One region of the Streptomyces sp. B1I3 genome, then DNA from elsewhere that is predicted to be linked to it. Evidence: riboswitches for the same ligand, from Rfam matches in the RefSeq annotation. Region 1 holds a riboswitch; each other region holds the start of a gene.

Region 1 (4,173 bases):
GGCCCAGGCGTACGCCTCGCTCCGCGAGGACTCCGGGCAGGGCGAGTCCGACGCCTTCGCCGCTTCCGAGTTCCCCCTCGGCCGCCGGTACGACCGGGTCGTCGCCCTGACACGCTCGGGGACGACGACCGAGGTACTCGACCTGCTGATCCGGCTGAGCGGAACCACGGCCACCCTCGCGGTGACGGCCGACCCGGACACGCCGGTGATGTCGGCCGCGGACGAGGTGGTCGTGCTCGACTTCGCCGACGAACGGTCGGTCGTGCAGACCCGCTTCGCCACGACCGCGCTCACCCTGTTCCGGGCCCACCTGGGGCTGCACAGCGACGAGGTCGTCCGGGACGCGGAGAGGGCACTGGCCGAGCCGCTGCCCGCAGGGCTGCCGGACTGCACGCAGTTCAGCTTCCTGGGCCGCGGCTGGACGGTCGGACTCGCCAACGAGGCTGCGCTCAAGATGAAGGAGGCGTCACTGTCCTGGACCGAGTCGTATCCGGCGATGGAGTACCGCCACGGCCCCATCAGCATCGCCACTGCCGGGACGGCCACCTGGATGTTCGGTTCCGCCCCACAGGGCCTGGCGGAGCAGGTGCTGGCGACCGGTGCCCGCTGGGTGGAGAGCGGCCTGGACCCGCTGGCGGATCTGGTCAGGGTGCAGCGGCTCGCGATCGCCCGGGCGGTGGCCCGCGGCCTCGATCCCGACCTGCCCCGCCACCTGACCCGGTCGGTGGTCCTCGACGAAGCGGCCGAAGCCTGATCCGGCGCACGGCGAAGGTGCGCCGGGCGGTCCGTCCGCCCGGCGCCGCGTTGCGGAGACCAGGTGTCAGGCCTCCTCGAAGTAGGCGTCCAGCGCCGCGTCGAGGTCCGCCGTCCACTTCTTGAGGCTGCTCCGGGCCGCCGCCTCGACCTCGGCGTTGAACCACCGGCGGCTGGACAGATGGACCGTGACGGTGAACCGGCGTCCGAAGCGGGCGGTCTTGACTTCGACCGCGCCGATCTCCGACCAGTCGAACTCCGCCTCCTGGTCGTCCAGCCGGAACCGGACACCCTCGCGGTCGACCCGGATGGATCCGCGCCGGTCGCTGACCTCGAAGACGGGCCCGTCCCCCTTCCCGGCGTCCCCCTTCCCGGCGTCCCTCTTCCCGGCACCCGCGTCCCCAGGCACCGCCGCGTCGTCCGCGTCGTCCGCGTCGGCCGCGTCGGCCGCGTCGGCCGCGTCGGCCGCGTCGGCCGAAGCCGCGTCAGCCGCGCCGTTCGGCACCCGCGCCTTGTCCGCGACAGCCACCCGGTCGCTCCGGCTTCCCGCCTCGACGTGCGTGCCGGCGTCACCGGCAGTCTCGGCCTTCTCCTCCGTTTCCCCCTCCGTCCGTGCGGGGGCAGGGGCCGTCAGGCCGGGGATGTACGCCGGGTCCGTACCCGCGGCGAACTCTGGCTTGGTGTTCGAATTCATGCGCTGCTCCACGGCGGGCAGTATGGACGACGAACCTGTACGTGACCAGTCACCCGGGGCCGGCGGGACCGCGGCCCGTCCACCTTCCCCGGCGTGCGGGCCCTGCGGCGAACGGCTGACGCGCGTGCCGGCGTACACACGCGAAGACGGGTGGTGCCGGTTCGTCAGAACCCGCACCACCCGTCGGACGTCGTCCGCTGTCACACGGTCATGTCTCAGTAGGCGCTGAACACGTTGTCGATCGAGCCGTACCGGTCGGCGGCGTAGTTGCACGCGGCCGTGATGTTGGCGACCGGGTCGTAGCTGTCCATCGACGTACCGGGCACGTGGTAGGCCTGGAAGGTCGGGTCGATGACCTGCAGAAGACCCTTGGACGGGACACCGTTGATCGCGTTGATGTCCCAGTTGTTGATGGCCAGGGGGTTACCGGAGGACTCGCGCATGATGTTGCGGTGGATGCCCTCGTAGCTGCCGGGGATGCCGTGCTCGGCCATGACGGCGAGCGACTCCTTGATCCAGCCGTCGAGGTCGTCGGTGTACGCCACCGGCTCGGCGGCGACGGCCTCGGTGGCGGCGGGCGCACCCTGGGCGGCGAGCTCCGTGGTCCGCTCGGAGCGGTCGGCACGGTCGGCGCTCTGCTCGGCGCGGTCCGAGGAAGCGGAGGTCTCGGAATCGGCCGCAGCGGCGCTTCCGGCCTTCTTCTCGGCCTTGCCGGCGGAGGCCGCCGCATTGTTGTCGGCCTTGGCCCCGATGGTCAGCTTCAGGCCGGGGTGAATCAGGTCCGGGTTACCGCCGACAGCCTTTCGGTTGCCGTTGTAGAGCTCCTGCCAGCCACCGCTGACGGAATGATCGCGTGCGATCTTGGCAAGGGAATCACCCAAGATCACGGAATAGGTGACGGGCGCGGACTTCTGCGCGGCAATTTCCTTGCCGGACACGGCAGTCGACGTGGTCGCCTTTTCGACCGCCACCGGATGTGCCGGTGCGGCGAACGCTCCGGTCGCGCCGATCACGGGGAGGGCGAGGGCGGCTCCGCCCGTGCTCACGGCGATGATGCCGCGGGTGAGCGAACTGGTCCTGGAACGACGGTGCTTGGCCTGTGCGGGCATGCTGAATTCCTCTCCGTCGCCTGCGAAGTGAGCTGTCGGGTTCGGGCTGGAGATGCCCGGTCGCATGCGAATGCGACTTCACCCCGAGCCGTTCCGGATAGCCGGATCGGCGCTTACCTGGGTCCCCCGCTCCTGCCGTACGAGATGTGGTCGGGTTCCCGGACGGCGGCAGGATTCGGCGTTCCATCCGGAGTGAGGGTGACCGTAGGCGAGAAATGCCGAAAGGAACAAGCCCTGAATTCGTGATCACAATTCATCGGCAAGATCAATTCATTGAAATTCGTGTAACCGGCCCCACACGCCCGTCTCAACTTTCCCGGCGCGCAAGGGAACCGGAAGGTGCGGCGCAGCGTCCCGGGCAAGCAAGGTGACCCTGGTCACGGCGTCCGATAAGGGCGATTTGCACTGCACGGGAGGGCGGTGGTCGCCCGGGAGGCTTTAGCGGATATTAAGGTATTAATTCCAGAAAAAAGCTCAAAACGGGCATACGACTCACCCATGACGCTCTCGGGCATATCAGGGGCCACGGTGTGGGATCCGTCCACTCATGACCGAAAGCGTGAACCCTGACCTCTCGCAGCCGCGGATCACCGTCCTGCCCGTGCAGCCGGGACGTCCGCCCTTCCGCATCGTGGAGATCGACGGAGAAGTGGTCGGCGGGGCGACCTCGATGACGGATGTGCTGCTCGCCGCTGCCGCAGCCGGCATCACGGTCCATGACCTCGACGACCCGGCCGTCGTGCGGTGGGTGGGGGGTGGCAAGCTCACCTGGAGGCGTCACTGAGCCCGGGGGTCCAGCCCTGCGGGCCACCGGTCCGCCCCCGCCGGCCTGCGGCGCGCCCCGTCACAGGAGTCTCAGGGCCTTCCCCGGCGCAGGGGTCTCAGAGCCCCGGCCCGCCCCTCACCGGGCCACCGGCTCGCCGGTCCAGGGGTCGAGGCCCGCTCGGCGGCGGGCCCGTTGCACGGCCCGGCTGACGAATGCGTGGGGGCGCGGCCACGGCACGCCGTCCACGGTGACAGGCGGCATGTCGAACCCGCCGGTCAGCAGCCTGCGCAGGAACTCGGCCATCCCGAACCGGTACAGCGCGAACGTGGGCACGGTGTGACGTCCGCAGACCACCACGGGCCAGCGGTCGGGGTCCTCGTCCATCGTCAGCCAGCACAGGATCGCGGCCTCGGCGGTCGCCCCCCAGGCGAGCAGGGCACCGGGATCGAGCACCAGGTCGGGGCCGGCGGGATCGGCCCACACCTCGTCGGCCTCCGCCTTCCAGACCTCCCGTACGGTGCCGGTTCCCTCGGCCATGGCGTCGGGCGTCCGTTCACCCTCCGGGGCGTCCATGGGCAACGGCCGGTGGACGACGATCGCACCGTCCACGGAGCCCTCCCCGTAGGCGCGCATGAAGGCTTTGTAGTCCGCCGGGAAGCGGGCACCCCAGCGGGCTTCGGCGACCGCCCAGTCGACTTGTTCGTCGATTCCGTACGTCGTCGGCAGCAGGGGCTCCAGCGCCTCGATGGGCGCGGGTAAGGCCGGCCGCCTCCGCTCCCCGCCGTGCCGTCCCCGCCGGACCGCCGGAGTCCAACCGCTCACGCCCCGTCCCAGCACCTCGCGACTCCTGC
Region 2 (4,173 bases), 2.8 Mb from region 1:
AGGGGAAGACGGGCATCCCGGGGGAGCGCAAGGCGGAGCTGATGACACATCTGCTCAACATCGACCCGCCGGACCACACGCGGCTGCGCCGGCTCGTCTCCAAGGCGTTCACGCCGCGCCGGGTCGCCGAGTTCGCGCCCCGCGTGCAGGAGCTGACGGACAGGCTCATCGACTCCTTCATCGAGGAGGGCAAGGCGGACCTCATCCACGACTTCGCCTTCCCGCTCCCCATCTACGCGATCTGCGACCTGCTGGGAGTCCCCCCGGAGGACCAGGACGACTTCCGGGACTGGGCGGGCATGATGATCCGCCACGGCGGCGGCCCACGCGGCGGGGTGGCCAGGTCGGTCAAGAAGATGCGCGGGTACCTCGCCGAACTCATCCACCGTAAAAGGGAGAATCCCGGCGACGACCTGATCTCGGGGCTGATCCGGGCGAGCGACCACGGTGAGCACCTCACCGAGAACGAGGCCGCGGCCATGGCCTTCATCCTTCTCTTCGCCGGTTTCGAGACGACCGTCAACCTGATCGGGAACGGCACGTACGCCCTGCTGCGCAACCCGGAACAGCGCGGACGGTTGCAGCGCTCGCTCGCCGAGGGGGAGGACGGCCTGCTGGCCACGGGCATCGAGGAACTGCTGCGATACGACGGTCCGGTGGAGCTCGCCACCTGGCGCTATGCCACCGAGCCCGTGACGCTGGGAGGCCAGGACATCGCGGTGGGGGACCCTGTCCTCGTGGTGCTGGCCGCCGCGGACCGGGACCCGGAGCGTTTCCAGGATGCGGACACCCTGGACCTCGCACGGAGTGACAATCAGCACCTCGGATACGGCCACGGCATCCACTACTGCCTGGGGGCGCCGCTGGCCCGTCTGGAGGGACGGACGGCGCTGGCCACGCTGCTGAGGCGCCTTCCTGACCTGCGACTGGCTGCGGAAGCCGACGAGGTGAGGTGGCGTGGCGGGCTCATCATGCGGGGACTGCGCACTCTCCCCGTTGAGTTCGATCCCGGACAAAGGGGCGCCGCAAGTGACACGCCGTCAACTCCGTGACCTTCACGTGATCTCCGCTGCATCGACTTGTGACACACGTTCGAGTGCGGCTAGGTTCACCGTTCGACTCACCCGTCACATGTCAGTCACACGGAAGGCAATCCCATGGGCTCCGCGAACGGCAGACACCGTCGCCCTCGTCAGGCACCCGCCATCGTCGTCGCCGCAGGCGTGACGGGATCGGCCATCGCCATCCCGCTGCTCGGCGCGGCCGGCGCGAACGCCGCCGAGGCGTCGACCTGGGACCGGGTCGCCGAGTGCGAGAGCGGTGGCATGTGGAGCGCCGACCTCGGCAACGGCTACTACGGCGGCCTGCAGTTCTCGCAGGACACCTGGTCGGCCTACGGCGGTTCGGCGTACGCCGCGCGGGCCGACCTCGCCAGCCGCTCGCAGCAGATCGCGGTCGCCGAGAAGGTCCTGGACGCCAAGGGGCCGCAGGCCTGGGCCAGCTGTGCGGTGATCTCCGGCCTGGCGATGGACGATTCGCTGCCGGGCGTCGACCCGGGCGGCGACCCGAGCGCCGAGCCGTCGGACTCTGCGAGCCCCTCGGACACGTCCTCGCCCGAAGCGTCGGCCGGGGCGGACGAGGCGGACGCGAAGGACGGCGCCGCCGCGGGCGGTAAGAGCGGCACGAGTGACAAGGGCGGGAAGGGCGACAAGGCCGCCGACGCCGGCACACCCACCGGAACCGGCACTCCGGAGTCCTCGTCACCCTCCACCACCCCCTCGCCCGAGGCCTCCGGAGCGGCGCGGGGCGAGGACGCGACGGGTGGCAAGCACCGCGGCATCCCGGCCCCCGAGGCGAGTGCGGAGGCGGACGCGGAGAGCGCCCGCGAGTCCGGCCGGCACGCCTCGCGCGGTGGCGCCGAGGCGCGCAAGGGCGCGGAGGCGGGCACGGACGGCACGTACACCGTCCGCGAGGGCGACAACCTGTGGGCGATCGCCGACACCCAGGAGCTGCCCGGCGGCTGGCCCGCGCTCTACGAGGCCAACAAGACCGAGCTGGGCTCCGACCCCGACCTGATCCTTCCGGGCCAGAGCCTCGACCTGGGTCTCCAGGGAGGGGCGGCCTCCGCCTCGACGGGCGCGGAGAACGGTGCGGAGACCGGTGCGGAGACCGGCGTGGAAGCGCCTGCCGGCAGCTGATCAAAAGTGTGAAAACACCCCGAAAGCGAGGGTAGTTCAGAGGCCTATGTCCACTTATGCGTAAGTGAGACATGGGTCTCTTTGCTTCAACTGGCGGGCTGCGCCCGTCCGGTCCGCCCGCATCCGCTCCGACCTGCGGAAACGGCCGACCTCCCCAGGGCGGTAAGGGCTGATTAGCCGTTATGTCCATCTTTGAATGTCGGGGTTGCCTGTGTTTACGGTCGTAACCGCTCGCACCGCGGGCACCTTCGACCGTCACGCCGAATCCTGCCGTCGGACGAAGGGGACCGACGCGTAAAGCGCCGTAGGCAGGAGCGGGGGACCCAGGTAAGTGCCGTGCCCGGCCGTCGAGAGACGGCGAGGACCGGCTAGGGGTGAAGTCGCCTGCGACAGCGGGCGACCGGGCGACTCACAGCCCGAACCCGACAGCTCACCTCGTAGGCGTCGGTGAGGAGAACCATGCTGCTTTCCAGCAAGGGCAAGCACCGCCGCCCGTCCAAGGCCGTCCGTGTCGCCACCCTGGCCGGTGTGGCCGGTGCCGCCGTCGCCGTCCCGCTGATGGGTGCGACGGGCGCCTCCGCCGCGTCCGTCTCCACGTGGGACGCCGTCGCGCAGTGCGAGTCCGGTGGCAACTGGTCCATCAACACCGGCAACGGTTACTACGGCGGACTGCAGTTCTCGGCGTCCAGCTGGGCCGCCGCCGGCGGTACGCAGTACGCCGCCCGTGCCGACCTGGCCACCAAGGGCCAGCAGATAGCCACCGCCGAGAAGCTTCTCGCCCTGCAGGGCCCGGGTGCCTGGGCCTGCGCCGGTGCCGGTGGCCTGACGAACGACGGTGTGGACCCGGGCGTCGACACCGGCTCCGCCAAGAACGGCGACACGGCCCCGCAGGCCGCGCCGGAGCGCAAGGCCGAGCAGCCCACCACGCGCAGCGAGACGCGCACGGCTCCCAAGGCGGAGAAGACCGTCACCACCCCGACCGGCGACAAGGTCAAGAAGGGTGACGGCGAATACAAGGTGAAGGCGGGCGACACCCTCAGCAAGATCGCCAAGGCGAAGGACGTCAAGGGCGGCTGGCACAAGCTGTTCACGCTCAACGACGACATCGTCGAGAACGCCGACCTGATCTTCCCGGGTCAGCAGCTCCACCTGAAGTAGTCCCGGGGTCTTCCTCCCTCCCAGGACGAAGGGTGTCCGGCGGCACCCGAAACGCTACCCGGCCCGGCGCGCCCACACCCCCCGTGTGCGCCGGGCCGGGGGTGTGTTCACGGAGCCTCAGGGGATCAGCCGACGGGGTACGGAGGCGGTGTGCGCGAGGGTGCGTGAGGGGGCGCAGGGGGTGTCGGCCGAGAGGCCGAGTTGCAGGTGAGTGTTCAACCTTTGTAGTTACTGACCAGTAGATTTCTGGAGCTTTGCCCGGAATGCAGGCTGTTGGGTCCTTTTTCGTCCCAGGGGACGGGCGGTCGGCCGACGGAGCGGGCCGGGCCGGTTAGGCTCGTATCGCAAGGCCACAGTGACCCTGCACAACCAGTGTCATATCCCAGAAGGAGATGCCTCGTGCCGTCCATCGACGTCGTCGTAGCCAGGGAAATCCTCGACTCCCGGGGCAACCCCACGGTCGAGGTCGAGGTTGGCCTCGACGACGGCAGCACGGGCCGTGCTGCCGTTCCGTCCGGCGCCTCCACCGGCGCGTTCGAGGCCATCGAGCTTCGCGACGGCGACCCCAACCGTTACCACGGCAAGGGCGTCGAGAAGGCCGTCCTCGCCGTGATCGAGCAGATCGGCCCGGAGCTCGTCGGTTACGACGCCACCGAGCAGCGCCTCATCGACCAGGCGATGTTCGACCTGGACGCCACCGAGAACAAGGGCTCGCTCGGCGCCAACGCCATCCTCGGCGTCTCGCTCGCCGTCGCGCACGCCGCGTCCGAGGCCTCGGACCTCCCGCTGTTCCGTTACCTCGGCGGCCCGAACGCGC
Region 3 (4,173 bases), 870 kb from region 1:
CGGCACGTCCTCCCCGTCATCACTCCGTAGGCAGGCCTCACCCGGCGCGGAACGCTCGAAGCGCCCAGGACACTCAGAGCGGCAGCAGGTCGGGGCGCTTGGCCTCGACGTGGTCCCCGGACGACTCGCCGCGAAGGCGCCGTCCGATCCACGGGACGAGGTACTCACGCGCCCAGTGGATGTCGTCACGACGCACCTCGAACGTCCCGCGCTGCGCCTGTGGCGGCCACACCTGGTCCGGATCGGCCGGCACTTCGATACCCAGGACCTGGGCGGCACGCAGCGCGACCCGGGTGTGCCCCTCGGCCGAGAGGTGCAACCGGTCGTCGTCCCAGGCGCGCCTGTCCTGGACGGACCGCAGCGACCACAGGTCGAGGACCGGGCAGTCGTAGCGGTCGGCGATGGACCGGACGTGGGCGGTGTACGTGGCGATCTTGCCGCGCAGGTGGCGGAGCACCGGGATACCGCGTGTGTCGAAACCGGTGGTGACCATGACCGTGCCGACCACCTGCGTCAGGTCCGCGACCGCGCGCTCGAAGCGTTCGGCCACGTCGTCGGGGTCGGAGCCCGGCCGGAGGATGTCGTTGCCACCCGCGCAGAAGCTGACCAGGTCGGGGGCCAGCTCCTTGGCGCGGGGCACCTGTTCCTCGACTATCTGGTCGAGGAGGCGTCCGCGTACGGCGAGATTGGCGTACCGGAAGTGCCCGTGCGGGTCGTCCACCGGCTCGGCCGCTGCATCAGGAATTGGGAGCTGGTCCGCGAGGAGGACCGCGAGCCGGTCCGCCCAGCCGACCAGTCTCCCGTCGGGGCCGGGGTCTCCGACGCCCTCGGTGAAGCTGTCACCAATCGCTGCGTACGACCCGATGATGCCTCGTAGTTTGTTTCTCGAATCGTCTGCCACAAGGGCACATCCTGCACCTTCGAATGTGACCTACGCGACCGTAATACGGGGTTGACGGGTGGTGAGATAAACCACCCGGTCAGGTTTTGGTAAAGCCGGAATAAGGAGAGGGGCGGTGCACCGCCGCGCACCGCCCCTCTCCCGGGCACTCTGCTGAAGCCGAACCGGACCGCCCTGTCCCGCGGCTGCGTCAGACGGAGACGCCGTGCGAGCGCAGGTAGGCGATCGGGTCGACGTCCGAGCCGTAGCTCGGGCCGGTGCGGACCTCGAAGTGGAGGTGCGGGCCAGTGGAGTTGCCGGTGGAGCCGGACAGGCCGATCTCCTGGCCGCCGGTGACGGTCTGGCCGGCCGAGACCTCGAGCGAGGACAGGTGGGCGTACTGGGAGTACATGCCGTCGCTGTGCTGGATGACGATCTCGTTGCCGTACGCGCCGCTCCATCCGGCGGAGACGACGGTGCCCGGGCCGATGGACCGGACGCTCGTACCGGAGGCCGCCTGGAAGTCGGAGCCGGTGTGGTAGCCGCTGGACCAGCTGGAACCGGCGGCGCGGTACTGGGTGGTGACGTTGGCGTCGGCCACCGGGGTGGTGTAGCCGGAGCTGTTGCTCTCGGACGTACCGGCGGACGCGGCGGTGTCGGTCACCTCGGTGGTCTTCTCGGCCGGAGCTGCGGCCTTGGGGGCGGCGGCCTTCGGGGCGGCGGCCTCGGCCTTCGAGGGGGTGGCCTTCGAGGGCGCGGCCTTCGTGGCGGGGGCGGACGCCTTGGCGCCGAGGGTCAGCTTCATACCCGGGAAGATCAGGCTCGGGTTGTCACCGACGACCTCGCGGTTGTCCTTGTACAGCTTCTGCCAGCCGCCCTTGACCTTCTGGTCTGCGGCGATCTTCGACAGGTAGTCGCCGGAGACCACGGAGTAGGTCGTGGGGGCGCTCTGCTTCTTCGCCACCGACGCGGCCGGTGCGGCCTGCGTCGCGGCGGCGGCCGGCTTGGCGGCCGGGGCGGCCTGCTCCGCCGCGTGGGCGCCGGTGGCGCCGATCAGCGGAAGGGCGAGGACGGCGCCGCCGGTCCCCGCGGCGAGAACGCCACGGGAGATCGGTCCGGTCTTCGTACGGCGGTGCTTACCCTTTGCGGGCATGGTGCGTTCCTCTCCGGCGCCTGCGAGGTGAGCTGTCGGGTTCGGACTGGAGATGCCCGGCCGCGGCGGACGCGACTTGACCCCGAGCCGTCCGGATCTTCCGGTCGGCGGCTTACCTGGTTCCCCCGCTCCTGCCACACGTGGGTGGGTGCGGATTCCGGGCGGCGGCAGGATTAGGCGTTCCGTCCGGATTGACGGTGACCGTAAGCGAGTCGGGACGCGGGGAACAAGCCACCGGGCGCGGACCGGAATGGGCGCTTCATTTCCGGTCCCGAATTCCGGTCACACTGCGTGGATTACGGATCTTGGCTTTCCGCGCGACGCCGGGAATACCCATCGGCGCTTCCGCCACACACCGTCACGGATATGATCCCGCTCACCTGTGGCCACCCATCTCCCCCATAAGACCGGCATGTTCGGCTAAATGCACCAATACGGACACCTCGACCCGCACTCCGGACAGGCCGGGGTGCGACGACGCCGGTCGGCCGCGGGCACGACAAGTGCTCGGTGCACCCATGTCGTATCGTCGCGAGCGTGCCCTTCGCCGGCGAGCGGCGCCGGCGCCAGACACTCCAGGAGTCCTTGTGACGCAGCTGCCAGAGGTTCCGTCGACGACCATCGACATCGAGCTCACCGGTGTCCGTAACTTCCGCGACGTGGGAGGGCTCCCGACCGTCGACGGCCGCAGGGTGCGCCAGGGGCGCCTCTACCGCAGCGGCCACCTGGCACACGCCACCGAGTCGGACGCCGCCTTCCTCGCCGGTCTCGGGCTGCACACCGTCTTCGACTTCCGCAACGCCGCCGACCACAAGCTGGACGGCCATGACGTGGAGCTGCCAGGCATCCGGAATGTCAGCATTCCGCTCTCCGACCCGGCCGACGGAGCCGAGTTCTGGCGCCTGGTGAGGGACGGCAACATCGAGCAGCTTCGCTCGATCCTCGCCGACGGCAAGGGGACGGAACGGATGATCGCCTCCTACCGGGCCATCATCACGGACCGCACGGCGGAGCACAGCCGCGTGCTGCACGCGCTGGCCGAGGACAGCGTCCCGGCGCTCATGCACTGCGCCGCGGGCAAGGACCGGGCCGGACTCTCGATCGCGGTCTCGCTGCTGGCCGTCGGCGTCGAGAAGGAAGCCATCGAGGCCGACTACCTCAAGTCCAACGACGCGCACCGCCGCTACAGGATCAGGCGGAGCGACACGTCGTCGGCGGGGATGTCGGACGAGGTGATGGAGCTCCTGAACCCGCTCTTCGGCGCGCGCCCTGAATACCTCGCCGCCGCCTTCGCCACCATCGAGGAGACCTGGGGCAGCACGGACCGCTACCTCCTGGACGGCCTGAAGCTCTCCCCGGAGACGCGGGAGAAGCTGCGCGAGCGTCTCGTCGAGGACGCGTAGCGTCCACGTCCGACCCCGCCCGCCGTCAGCCCTTTCCCGCCACGGTGAACAGCAGGAAGAGGAAGGCCGCGACGACGTGCCCGGCCACCAGGTAGGCGAAGAGCCGGATGATGACACCCCGGGGCATCTTGCGCTCCTGGGTGTCCTGGCCCTTCGGCCGGCGTGGGGTGAGCGGGTCGTAGTCCTCTGAATCAGACATGACAGTCCTTCCTCTCGGCCGCCTGGCCGGGAGAGCGAGTGGGCGGTGCCCGGCAGGGGTCAGAAGCGATGGGTTCCGCTGCCCAGGCACAGCTCCGCGGCGGGGCTCTGCAGCAGCGTGTGGACGAAGAGCAACTGGACGCCCGCACGGTCGAGCGCGGCGATCCGGTGCGGAGTGAGCGAGTCGAAGTGCGCGCTGTCGCCGGGGTCGAGGTCGTGCACGGTCTCCCCGAGCACGACCCTCAGCCTGCCGTCGAGGACGTACAGCCACTCCTCGCCCGGGTGGACGCGGACGAGGTCGCCCTGGGCGCCGTACGGGACGCGGACCCGCAGTGCCTGCATGGCGCGACCCGAACCGCCCGCCTGCCGGTACAGCCAGCCGTCGGCCTCGGCGCCCGCGCCCCCGAGTGGACCGCCCCGGACGATCGCGTCACGTTCGGGCGGCATCTCGCCGAGGAGCTCGGAGACCGTCGTACCGTAGATTCTGGCGAGGCCGAGCAGCATGGGCAGCGAAGGCTGCCGGTTGCCGGTCTCCAGGC
Region 4 (4,173 bases), 4.8 Mb from region 1:
CGCGGCCAGGTATTGCACGTTAGGGCGCAAGTTTTTCCGGCGCGTTAACTGATCTTTTGCTCTTCCATGGACTTCGGACCGCGCAGGCCGCTCTCCGGTGGGCCTGGGGCCCGGTCCGCCGCACAACGCCTTCCGCACCCCGGAGCCGGGTCCGCGCGGTCACGGTCCGGACGGCGACGCACGGCGCCGACGCCGTCGTCCGTGACACCCGGCCGGCCGGTGGGCGGCCACGGGCCTGTCCGGCCCGCACGCGTGTCCGCGCCGTCGCCGGTGCTCCGCCCGACCGGTCATCGGATGAGGTCCGGGCCCTCACCCGCGAGGCGAGCCGGCGCGGAGGCGGCCCGCACCTCGACCCGAGGACGGCGTCGTATACGGCGGCGGTGCGTACGCCGGTCAGGGCACCCGGCGGCCCACCGCGCCGTACACGGCCTCCTGGTGCCCGTACCGCTGACGGGACGCGAGCTTGTTCCGGTCCGTGGCCGCGCCGCGGAGCACCGCGAGCACGGCCGGGCCACGGCGACCGCGCTCGCGGGCGCTCCGCGGCGGTCCCGAAGCGGCGGCGTTCGCCAGGATCGGAGGGCACGGGGTCGATCGAGGACACGGAACGGATCAGCTGCTCGATCGGCCGCGGCCTCCTTCCGCCTCGGACAGTCGGGTGCCGGCGCCCGGCACACCCGGACGTCGACATGCCCTGCCCGGCGCCCGGGTAGTCATGCAGTGACCCGCTCTGACGAGCCGGTGCAGGGACAGCCCTCCGGCCTCGGGATCGAGGCGCGCGAGTTGGTGCGTGGGCGCGAGATGCTCACCGTGATGCCGACCCGTCGCACGGGACGTTCCGCGCGGGACAGTCAGTGCCGCCATCGAGCGTGACACCATCCTCGACGCCCCGGCCACCAGGGCGTTCGGCCTGGTGGACCACGTCATGGAGAACCGCCGTCCGTCCCAGCCGCCGCACCCCACGAGGTGACCCGCGATGCTCACCCCTCAGTTCCCGCCACTTCCCGCACTGACCCGCGCCGAGGGCGAATTCATCGACCGTTACCTCGAAGCACTCGACCAGATCGGCCGGATCAATCCGGCCCGCGGCAGCGATACGTACAGTGCGCTCCGGGCGGCACAGGCGCTGGCCTCCGGGGCCGTCGCCCTGCGCGACGCGCTGGCTCTGATGCATGAGCGGGGCGAGACGCAGATCCACGCGGAGACACTGGCCCGCGCGCTGCGCCTGCTGGACGGAGAGCGGCGCGCCGGGCGGGTCACCATGCCTCCGGCTGCCACGAGTTGAGCGCCCCCTCCCCCGACTGCCGGGCTCTTTAGCCCTTTCGGCCCCATTGCCCCGACACGCCCGGCGAGGCGAGCAATCTTTCTCCCTCGTTCGGCTCAGACGAACCCCCTCACGAGGGACAGTTCAACTTGCGCAACGCGCGCGGACACCAAGCGGAACAAGCCGTTCCGCTGCTGGTACGCGGCTGGTCCGGCAACGGTGCCGGGGCTCGGTCATCGGCCCGTCCACCCGAACAGTTCAGTCGTGACGACTCTCACATAACGCCCTTTCAGCTCGGAAATCCGGCACCGGGTGAGTAAAGATCCGTGGGACGACAAGCCCCCGCCACCGCGGCGGGGCGGTCCGGGCGGACGCCGAGTCCTGCCGCCGTCCGGATGCCTGGTCGACAGAAGTGGATCGGCAGGAGTGGAGGACCCGAGCACAACGGGCCGCCCGGACATCCGTTCCGGACGGCTCTCGGGGTGAAGCCGCCATGTGCGGCCGGGCAACTTCGCCAGCCCGAACCCGACAGGTCATCCTTCACAGGCGGCTGACGAAGGGTTGCGCATGACTGCGCAGGTTCATGTCCCGTCTCTGTTCGCCCGGGTCGGTACGGCCTCGGTTCTCACGCTCGCCGTCGGCACCACCATGCTGGCGCCCGGCATCGTCGACGATGCCGAGGCCGCGACCAACTCGACGAAGGCGCTGAGGATCGCCGCGTCGAAGAAGGGCGCGCCCTACCGGTGGGGCGCCGCAGGGCCCCACCGGTTCGACTGCTCGGGCCTCACGCTCTACTCCTTCCGCAAGGTGGGGAAGAAACTCCCCCGTACGGCGCAGCAGCAGTACAACTCCACACGCCATGTCTCCAGGTCGAAGCGGCAACGTGGCGACCTGGTCTTCTTCCATTCCGGGCGCAGCGTCTACCACGTCGGCATCTACGCCGGCGGAGGCAAGATCTGGCACTCGCCGAAGACCGGGGCCGTGGTCAGGCTGGAGAAGATCTGGTCGAACACCGTCTGGTACGGGAGGGTCCGCTGACGCGCGCCCGTGGGAGGGTCCGCCGAGGCACGCCGGCGGTACGGCCGCTGACGCGCGCCGACGTCTACGGGCCGCCCGGCCGCACCGGACCGCACCGCGCCCGAGTCAGTGCAGCAGGGGCGCGGTGACCAGTGCGAGTCCCAGCGCGGTGAGCGCCGCACCACTGCCGCCCTCGATCGCACGGGCGGTACGCGGCCGGCGCAGCCACCGGCCGAGGCGGTCCACCAGCAGGGCCACGGCCGGGAACCAGACGAGCGCCAGCAGCACGACCACGGCGGCGAGCAGCAGGGTTCTGGGCAGGGGCGGCTGCCCGTCGGGGACGAACTGGGGCAGCAGGCTGAGGAAGAGCACGGGCGCCTTGGGGTTCAGGACGTTGGTCAGGAAGCCCTGGCGGAGCGGCCTTGCCACCCCGGTGGGCGCACCGGCTCCGGTGTCCTCGTGGCCCGTGGTCCCGGCGGCGCCCCGCCGTCGTACCGCGTGGAGGGCGGTGAGTCCCAGGTAGAGCACGTAGGCGCCGCCCAGCAGCTGGACCGTGCGGAAGAGGGCGGGCATCGTCACGAGCACGGCGGCGAGTCCCGCCACGGCGAGCGCGGTGTGCACCAGGAGTCCTCCCGCGACTCCTGCCGCGGCGGCCACCCCGGAGCGCCGTGACGCCAGCGCGTTGCGAACGACCACGGTGAAGTCGGCGCCGGGCAGTGCGACCATTCCCGCGGCCACCGCCACGAAAGCGAGCAGTTGTGCGTCCATGGGTACACCCTGACCCGGGCACCCCTTTAGCGTGTACTTGCAATCTTCTGGGTCTGCCAAAAGGAACGCTTAATGTTCGATCCGACGCGGCTGGCGGCGCTGGTGGCGGTGGCCGAAGCGGGCTCGATCACACGGGCGGCCGGGCGGCTGGGCTACACCGCTCCCGCGCTCTCCCAGCAGCTGGCGAAACTGGAGCGGGAGGCCGGCGCCGCGCTGCTGGTGCGCCACCATCGCGGGGCGCGTCTGACGGCCGCCGGTGAGCTGCTGGCCGGGCGGGCCCGACGGGTCCTGGACGAGATGGACCAGGCACGGCGCGAGCTGTCCCGGCTGGCGGGCCTGTCGGGAGGGCGGCTGCGGGTCGGCACCTTCACCACGGCCGGGATCCACCTGCTGCCGCCGGTGCTCAGTGCCTTCCGCCGCGCCCACCCGGACGTGGAGCTGACCGTCACGGACTACGAGCCACCCGGTGGGGTCGCAGCCGTGGCGGCGGGCGATGTCGATCTGGCGCTGACGCACGCGTACGAACCCGCGGTCGCCGATCCGCTGCCCGCCGGGGTGTCCGTCGAGCCGCTCCTCGTGGAGGAACTCGTGCTCATCACGGCAGCAGGCCAGATGCTGTCCGAGGGCAGCGGGCCGCTGCCCGTGTCCGAACTCGCGGGCCGCCCCCTGATCAGCAGCGCGCCCCTCCATCCTCCGCGGCGCGGGGTGGAGCGGGCGCTTGCCGAGGCGGGGGCCGCCCCGGCCGTGGTGTGCGAGTCCCCCGGTTACGCACTGGTGTGCGCGCTGGTCAGCGCGGGTCTCGGCGTGGCGGTGGTGCCGGAGATGGTCGCGGCGATGTCCCCGGCGCCGGTCGCGGTACGGCGACTGGAGCCCCCGGAGTTCCGGAGGACGATCTCCGTCGCCCACCGGGGAGATCGCAACACCGCCGCGGCGGCCACGCTGCGGGCCCTGCTGCGCAGCGGCTTCGGCCGGGCCGCCGCGCAGTGAGACCCGGCCGGCCCGGTGTGTACGGCCGTGTCTCGCCGGGTGACGTCAGGGCTGCGCGGGCACGGCCCAGGGCAGCGTGACCGACACGGTCTTGCCCCCGTCCTGGGTGGGGCTGACGCCGATCCGGCCGCCGCACTCCT

What was found. Region 1 has a riboswitch for cyclic di-AMP ahead of QFZ58_RS09435 (LysM peptidoglycan-binding domain-containing protein). Riboswitches for the same ligand answer to the same signal wherever they lie in the genome.
Region 2: it holds a riboswitch for cyclic di-AMP, as region 1 does, so the genes downstream of both, QFZ58_RS22295 (transglycosylase family protein) here and QFZ58_RS09435 (LysM peptidoglycan-binding domain-containing protein) in region 1, are expected to answer to the same signal.
Region 3: it holds a riboswitch for cyclic di-AMP, as region 1 does, so the genes downstream of both, QFZ58_RS05730 (LysM peptidoglycan-binding domain-containing M23 family metallopeptidase) here and QFZ58_RS09435 (LysM peptidoglycan-binding domain-containing protein) in region 1, are expected to answer to the same signal.
Region 4: it holds a riboswitch for cyclic di-AMP, as region 1 does, so the genes downstream of both, QFZ58_RS31235 (C40 family peptidase) here and QFZ58_RS09435 (LysM peptidoglycan-binding domain-containing protein) in region 1, are expected to answer to the same signal.

What each region holds. Positions count from the first base shown of each region.
Region 1 covers NZ_JAUSYD010000001.1:2,074,088-2,078,260, forward strand. Annotated here, with positions in the region: gene QFZ58_RS09425 (SIS domain-containing protein) at 1-754, shown strand, start outside; gene QFZ58_RS09430 (hypothetical protein) at 821-1,459, opposite strand; gene QFZ58_RS09435 (LysM peptidoglycan-binding domain-containing protein) at 1,663-2,556, opposite strand; cyclic di-AMP (ydaO/yuaA leader) riboswitch at 2,561-2,747, opposite strand; gene QFZ58_RS09440 (hypothetical protein) at 3,104-3,340, shown strand; gene QFZ58_RS09445 (SMI1/KNR4 family protein) at 3,458-4,144, opposite strand.
Region 2 covers NZ_JAUSYD010000001.1:4,849,680-4,853,852, forward strand. Annotated here, with positions in the region: gene QFZ58_RS22285 (cytochrome P450) at 1-1,052, shown strand, start outside; gene QFZ58_RS22290 (transglycosylase family protein) at 1,158-2,198, shown strand; cyclic di-AMP (ydaO/yuaA leader) riboswitch at 2,489-2,657, shown strand; gene QFZ58_RS22295 (transglycosylase family protein) at 2,658-3,356, shown strand; gene eno (phosphopyruvate hydratase) at 3,756-4,173, shown strand, end outside.
Region 3 covers NZ_JAUSYD010000001.1:1,202,201-1,206,373, forward strand. Annotated here, with positions in the region: partial or broken gene QFZ58_RS05720 (STM4011 family radical SAM protein) at 1-30, shown strand, start outside; gene QFZ58_RS05725 (SGNH/GDSL hydrolase family protein) at 74-901, opposite strand; gene QFZ58_RS05730 (LysM peptidoglycan-binding domain-containing M23 family metallopeptidase) at 1,092-2,033, opposite strand; cyclic di-AMP (ydaO/yuaA leader) riboswitch at 2,038-2,190, opposite strand; gene QFZ58_RS05735 (tyrosine-protein phosphatase) at 2,621-3,436, shown strand; gene QFZ58_RS05740 (DUF6126 family protein) at 3,462-3,635, opposite strand; gene QFZ58_RS05745 (helix-turn-helix domain-containing protein) at 3,695-4,173, opposite strand, start outside.
Region 4 covers NZ_JAUSYD010000001.1:6,859,976-6,864,148, reverse strand. Annotated here, with positions in the region: partial or broken gene QFZ58_RS31245 (ATP-dependent Clp protease proteolytic subunit) at 662-967, shown strand; gene QFZ58_RS31240 (hypothetical protein) at 974-1,282, shown strand; cyclic di-AMP (ydaO/yuaA leader) riboswitch at 1,648-1,825, shown strand; gene QFZ58_RS31235 (C40 family peptidase) at 1,829-2,299, shown strand; gene QFZ58_RS31230 (LysE family translocator) at 2,405-3,046, opposite strand; gene QFZ58_RS31225 (LysR family transcriptional regulator) at 3,119-4,033, shown strand; gene QFZ58_RS31220 (ATP-binding protein) at 4,079-4,173, opposite strand, start outside.